DNA from 3 places in the Streptomyces sp. NPDC085460 genome. Region 1 is predicted to be linked to each of the others. Evidence: riboswitches for the same ligand, from Rfam matches in the RefSeq annotation. Region 1 holds a riboswitch; each other region holds the start of a gene.
The links. A riboswitch is a leader RNA that binds a small molecule or an ion and turns the genes downstream of it on or off. The one in region 1 is predicted to bind thiamine pyrophosphate.
Positions count from the first base shown of each region.

Region 1 (2,260 bases):
CGCAGCCAGAGCACCGACCAGGAGGGCCCGGAGGAGTCGCCGCGGCGTACCAGGGTGTCGGCGCCGGCGTGGTGGCCGGCGTACTGGACGAAGCGGCCGAACTGCTCGGACCAGAAGTACGGGACGGGGTCGTACGGCTCCGGCTCGACGCCCTGGGAGCCGGTGACGCAGGCGGCGACCGTGCGGGGGCCCTGGAGGGCGTTGTCCCAGTGGTGGACGAGGAGCCGTTCGCCGTAGCGGGCGGAGGGGAAGGAGGCGCAGTCGCCGACCGCGTACACGTCGGGCAGCGAGGTGCGGAGCCGGTCGTCGGCGGTGACGGCGCCGCTCGGGTCGAGGGCGATGCCGGAGCCGGCCAGCCAGTCGGTCGCGGGGCGGGCGCCGATGCCGACGACGACGGCCTGGGCGGGCAGTTCGCGGCCGTCGGCGAGGACGACGGCGCCGGGCCGGACGCCGGCCACGCGCGCGTGGGTGAGGAGTTCGGCGCCGCTCTCGGCGTACCAGCCGGCCATGGCGGTGGTGACCTCGGCGGGCAGGGCGCCGGCGAGCGGCAGGGCGGCGGCCTCGACGACGGTGACGGCGCAGCCGGCCTCGCGGGCGGCGGTGGCGAACTCGGCGCCGATCCAGCCGGCGCCGACCACGACGACGGGGCCGCCGCCCGCGAGGACGGGGCCGAGGCGGACGGCGTCGTCCAGGGTGCGCAGCAGGTGGACGCCGGGGACGCCCTCGGAGCCGGGGAGCGTGAGCGGGTGGGCGCCGGTGGCGAGGACGAGGGTGTCGTACGGGAAGCGTCCCGCCTCGGTGACGAGCTCGCGCTCCGCGGGGCGCACTCCGGTGACGTCGAGGCCGAGCCGGAGGTCGACGCCGAGGGACTCGAAGTCGATGTCAAAGGCGGAGTGCTCGGCCTTGCCGAGGAGGACGGCCTTGGAGAGCGGGGGCCGGTCGTAGGGCTGGTGGGGTTCGGCGCCGATGAGGGTGACGGGGCCCTCGAAGCCCTGCTCGCGCAGGGCGACGGCGGTCTGCACGCCCGCCATGCCCGCGCCGACGATCACGACGTGCCGCTGGGTCTGCTTCTGCTCGCTCACCCGTCCACCTTACGCAGCTGACGGCACGTCAGAAAGAGAGGTGCCCTGTGGCACTCCGGCGGCGGGGGCTAGGGTGGCGGGCACACACCACTCGCGGGAGCCCGGACGCACCGGGCTGAGAGGGAGGCTGGCCGGCCTCCGACCGTACGAACCTGATCCGGGTCATGCCGGCGAAGGGAGGGGCGGAACCGCCCATGCGTTCTTCCGAACCACACCAGAACGAACGGACCGCGGCACACCGGAACGAGCCGGCCGCAGCTCAACGAAACGGGCCGGCCTCGGCACACCGGAACGAGCCGGCGCCATCTCAACGAAACGAGCCGGCCTCGGCACACCGGAACGGGCCGGCCACCGACGTCCTCGTCGTCGGAGGCGGCGTCATCGGCCTGGTCACGGCCTGGCGGGCGGCCCTGCGCGGGCTGAGCGTCGCCCTGGTCGACCCCGAGCCGGGCGGCGGCGCCGCGCGGGTCGCGGCCGGGATGCTCGCCGCCGTCACCGAACTGCACTACGGCGAGGAGACCCTGCTCGGGCTCAACCTCGCCTCCGCCGCGCGCTACCCCGCGTTCGTCGCCGAACTGGAGGAGGCCACCGGCCTCGACGTCGGCTACCGCGCCTGCGGCACCCTCGCCGTCGCGCTCGACGCCGACGACCGGGCCCACCTGCGCGAACTCCACGCCCTCCAGACCCGCTGCGGACTGGCCTCCGAGTGGCTGAGCGGCCGCGAGTGCCGCCGCCTTGAACCCATGCTGGCGCCCGGCGTGCGCGGCGGACTCCGGGTGGACGGCGACCACCAGGTGGACCCGCGCCGGCTGGCCGCCGCGCTGCTGACGGCCTGCGAGCGGGCCGGGGTGGTCTTCCACCGGGCGCTCGCGGAGCGGCTCGTCGTCGTCCGGGACCGGGCGCGCGGGGTCGCCCTCGCCGACGGCACCGAGCTCGCGGCCGGCGAGACCGTGCTCGCCGCGGGCAGCCTCAGCGGGAGGCTCGCGGGCGTGCCCGAGGCGGTGCTGCCGCCGGTCCGTCCGGTGAAGGGCCAGGTCCTGCGGCTGCGGATCCCCGCCCCGTACGCCCCCTTCCTGTCCCGCACCGTCCGGGCCGTGGTGCGCGGCAGCCACGTCTACCTGGTGCCGCGCGAGAACGGCGAGCTGGTCGTCGGCGCCACCAGCGAGGAGCTGGGCTGG
Region 1 is NZ_JBITTO010000005.1:238,132-240,391, reverse strand. It holds gene ACIGHB_RS14925 (NAD(P)/FAD-dependent oxidoreductase) at 1-1,082, opposite strand, end outside; TPP riboswitch at 1,166-1,279, shown strand; gene thiO (glycine oxidase ThiO) at 1,277-2,260, shown strand, end outside.

Region 2 (2,260 bases), on a different contig from region 1:
AGGTCCCAGACCCCGCCGGGCCGCAGCCCGCGCTCGACGATCGACACGACCGGCCAGGCGAAGAAGACCGCGAAGAACGCGACGGGCAGGACCATCAGCCCCAGCCGCGCCGCGCTCCCCCGGCGGCCGGACCTCACTTGAGGAGCGACGACCACTGCTGGATCCACGCCTCACGCCGCTCGGCGATCTTCTCCGGCGCCATCGTCTGCGGCTTCTCCACGACCACGCCGTGCTGCGTGAACAGCTCCGGCAGCGTCGCGTCCTCCGCCACCGGGTTCACGAACATCTGCAGCGGCATGTCGTCCTGGAACTTCTTCGAGATCAGGAAGTCGATCAGCGCCTTCCCGCCCTCGGGGTTCTTCGCCCCGTGCAGCAGCCCCGCGAACTCGATCTGCCGGAAGCAGGTGCCGGTGGACACCCCGGTCGGGGCCTCCTTCGGCTGCGGCTCCGCGTACAGCACCTCGACCGGCGGGCTGGAGGCGTACGACACGACCAGCGGACGGTCGCCCTTGGCCTCCTTGCCGCCGGCCGAACCGGAGAACTCCTGGTTGTAGGCGAGCTCCCAGCTGTCGACGGTCTTCACGCCGTTCGCCTTCAGCTTCTTCCAGTAGTCCTGCCAGCCCTCGTCGCCGTACCGCGCGACCGTGCCGAGGAGGAAGCCGAGGCCCGGGGAGGACCGCTCGGGGTTCTCCACCACCAGCATGTCCTTGTACTCCGGCTTCGCCAGGTCGTCGAAGGACACCGGCGGCGCGAGCTTCTTGTCCGCGAAGAACTTCTTGTCGTAGTTGACGCAGATGTCACCGGTGTCGATCGGCGTGACCCGGTTCTCCTTGTCGAGCTTGAACGTGCCCGGGACCCGGTCCGCCCCCTTCGCCTCGTACGGCTCGAAGATGCCGTTGTCGAGGGCGCGGGAGAGCAGCGTGTTGTCGACGCCGAAGAAGACGTCGCCCTGCGGGGAGCCCTTGGTGAGGATCTCCTTGTTGACGGCCTCGCCCGCGTCGCCGGCCTTCAGCACCTTCACGGTGAAGCCGGTCCGCTTCGTGAACTCGGCCAGCACCTCCTTGGAGGCGTTGAAGGAGTCGTGGCTCACGAGGGTCACGGTCTTCGGCGCCGGCTCCCCGGACTTGCCCGCGGCCTCGCGGGCGTCCTCGGTGGAGCAGGCGGCGAGGCCGGTGACGCCGAGCGCCGCGACCAGCGCGACGGCGGCTGCCTTCTTGGTGTGCATCGGTTGTCCTCCTGGGTGGGACCAGGAAGAGACGCGGCCCTGCCCGCGGCCGCCGGAACGGACGCGGGCAGGGCGCAACAGCTCGAGTTACGACCGAACTTCCTACCCAGAATGACCTGGGCAAGGTTCAGAGGGTCTGCGGTCTACGGTTACCGCACTCTCAGCGCTGTGGCGCTCCCCTGTCGGAATATGCAGATGTGTTCGAGCACAGAGTACAAGGTCAGCGCTCGGAGGCCGCCAGCTGCCCACAGGCACCGTCGATCTCCTGGCCCCGGGTGTCACGCACGGTCACCGGCACACCGTGGCGGGCGATCGCGTCGACGAACGCCTTCTCGTCCTCCGGCCGCGACGCGGTCCACTTCGACCCCGGCGTCGGGTTCAGCGGGATCAGGTTGACGTGCACCCGCTTGCCCTTGAGCAGCTTGCCGAGCAGGTCACCCCGCCACGCCTGGTCGTTGATGTCCCGGATGAGGGCGTACTCGATGGAGATCCGGCGCCCGGACTTCTCGGCGTACTCCCAGGCCGCGTCCAGCACCTCCCGCACCTTCCAGCGCGTGTTCACCGGCACCAGCGTGTCCCGCAGCTCGTCGTCCGGCGCGTGCAGCGACACCGCGAGCCGGCACTTGAAGCCCTCGTCGGCGAAGCGCAGCATCGCCGGCACCAGACCCACCGTGGACACGGTGATCCCGCGCTGCGACAGCCCCAGACCGTCCGGCTCGGGGTCGGTCAGCCGGCGGATGGCGCCGACGACCCGCTTGTAGTTGGCGAGCGGCTCGCCCATCCCCATGAACACGATGTTCGACAGCCGCGCCGGACCGCCCGGCACCTCTCCGTCGCGCAGCGCCCGCATGCCGTCGACGATCTGGTGCACGATCTCGGCCGTCGACAGGTTCCGGTCGAGCCCCGCCTGCCCGGTCGCGCAGAACGGGCAGTTCATGCCGCAGCCCGCCTGCGACGAGATGCACATCGTCACCCGGTCCGGGTAGCGCATCAGCACCGACTCGACCAGCGTGCCGTCGTGCAGCCGCCACAGCG
Region 2 is NZ_JBITTO010000006.1:444,364-446,623, reverse strand. It holds gene ACIGHB_RS18405 (iron ABC transporter permease) at 1-95, opposite strand, end outside; gene ACIGHB_RS18400 (thiamine ABC transporter substrate binding subunit) at 134-1,225, opposite strand; TPP riboswitch at 1,307-1,416, opposite strand; gene rlmN (23S rRNA (adenine(2503)-C(2))-methyltransferase RlmN) at 1,446-2,260, opposite strand, start outside.
Region 2: another riboswitch for thiamine pyrophosphate. It lies ahead of ACIGHB_RS18400 (thiamine ABC transporter substrate binding subunit); the one in region 1 lies ahead of thiO (glycine oxidase ThiO).

Region 3 (2,260 bases), on a different contig from region 1:
CCAGGACCAGGGTGTTGACCACCGAGGCGATGTGGTCGCGTCCGATCCGGATGCCGGCCCGGTAGAGCGCGCGCGGTCCCATCCCCGGGTCGGCCTGGTGCAGTTCCCAGACCGCCGAGGTCTGGGTGACGGTCACGTCGTCCAGCACACCGAGCGAACCGATGATCACACCGGCCAGGAGCAGGCCGGACATGTCGATCTCCGGGTAGAGGCCGTGGATGAGCCCGGTGTAGTCGTCGGTGTTGCCGCTGAGCGAGGCCCAGCCGATGAAGAAGGACCCGAGCAGTCCGATCAGCAGCAGCGAGATCAGCGTGCCCAGGACGGCGACCGAGGTGCGGGCCGACAGGCCGTGGCACAGATAGAGCGCGAGCAGCATGATCGCGCTCGATCCGACCACCGCCACGATCAGCGGGTTCGACCCCTCCAGGATCGCGGGCAGGATGAAGAGCGTGAGCACCAGGAAGCTCACCGCGAGCGCGATCAGCGCCATCACGCCCCGCAGCCGGCCGACGAGCACGACCGCGAGGGCGAAGATGCCGGCGAGGACCGCCATCGGCACCTTCCGGTTCACGTCCGTCACCGAGTACTGCAGGTCCTTCGGGGCGTCGGGGGCGTAGGCGACCACCACGCCCTGGCCCTCGTCGAGTTGGCGCGGAGCGTCCGGCTGCACGATCTCGGTGAACTGCCGCCCCTTGTCCGTGCCGCTGGTGACCTCGATCGTCGCCTTCTCGCACTGACCCTGTTGCCCGTTGACCGCCTCGCGGCCCTGCGGGGTGGTCGTGTCGCCGGTGGGCGGCACCTGCGCCGCGTTCACGTCCTTGCAGTCCACCTGCTCGACCGCGACGACCCTGCCCTGCTCGGTCTGCCGGTCGAAGCCGACCCCGGTCCGCTCGTGCGCCGGCGTGCCGCCGGGCCAGAGCACCACCAGACCGACGGCCACGGCGGTGGCGAAGGGGATGAGGACGGCCGCGATGACCCTGCGCAGATGGCGGGAGACGGGCGCGGCGGGCCCGTGACTGTGGCCGTGGCCGTGGCCGTGGCCGTGGCCGTGCCCATGGCCGGAGCCGTGGCCGGAGCCGTGCCCGTGCCCGTTGCCAGGGTTGGAGCCGTGGCCGGAGCCGGAGCCTCCGGCCGGACCACCCACTGGCCCACCGCCTGGGCCACCGCCCGGAACACCGCCTGGGCCGGTGCCGCTTCCGTGCTCGTTCCCGTGGTCGTGGCCGCGGTCGTGGCCGTGCGGATCGGGGGTCTGCTGCGAGGAAGTCACCGACCGATCATCGCAAGAACGGAGGGGGCCCACTGTTCAGCACGCCCGGGAGGGCGCTAGCGTGGTGGCACCTTTGCACACGCGGGAGCTCGGAGCACCGGGCTGAGAGGGCGCTGATCACCGTACGCGGACGCGTACGGGAGGAGGCTGCGCCGACCGCCGAACCTGTTACCGGGTAATGCCGGCGTAGGGAGATTCGGTCTCATGACCATTCAGGACGCACGCACGCCTGCCTCCGACCAGAACGAGCAGAACGACTCGAACGGCGAGCGCACGCCCGGCTGGCACAAGGGGTACGTCGAGGGCTCGCGCCCCGACATCCGGGTGCCGGTCCGCCAGGTCCACCTCACCAACGGCAAGGACGTGACGCTGTACGACACGTCCGGCCCGTACACCGACCCCGCCGTCGACACCGACGTCCGCCGGGGCCTCCTGCCGCTGCGCGAGAACTGGATCATCGCGCGCGGCGACACCGAGGAGTACGCGGGCCGCCCGGTCCGCCCCGAGGACGACGGCATCAAGCACACCTCGCCGCGCGGCGGCGGGCTGAAGAACCTCGACGCGGTGTTCCCCGGCCGTCCGCGGCTGCCCCGCCGGGGCCGCTCCGGGCAGGCCGTGACCCAGCTCGCGTACGCCCGCCGGGGCGAGATCACCCCGGAGATGGAGTACGTGGCGATCCGGGAGAACGTCTCCCCCGAGGTCGTCCGCGAGGAGATCGCGGCGGGCCGCGCGGTGCTGCCGGCCAACGTCAACCACCCGGAGATCGAGCCGATGATCATCGGCAAGCGGTTCCTGGTGAAGGTCAACGCCAACATCGGCAACTCCGCCGTCACCTCCTCCATCGAGGAGGAGGTGGAGAAGATGACCTGGGCGACCCGCTGGGGCGCCGACACGGTCATGGACCTGTCCACCGGACGCAACATCCACACCACCCGCGAGTGGGTGCTGCGCAACTCCCCCGTGCCGATCGGCACCGTGCCGCTCTACCAGGCG
Region 3 is NZ_JBITTO010000003.1:501,130-503,389, forward strand. It holds gene ACIGHB_RS10170 (YibE/F family protein) at 1-1,144, opposite strand, end outside; TPP riboswitch at 1,339-1,477, shown strand; gene thiC (phosphomethylpyrimidine synthase ThiC) at 1,472-2,260, shown strand, end outside.
Region 3: another riboswitch for thiamine pyrophosphate. It lies ahead of thiC (phosphomethylpyrimidine synthase ThiC); the one in region 1 lies ahead of thiO (glycine oxidase ThiO).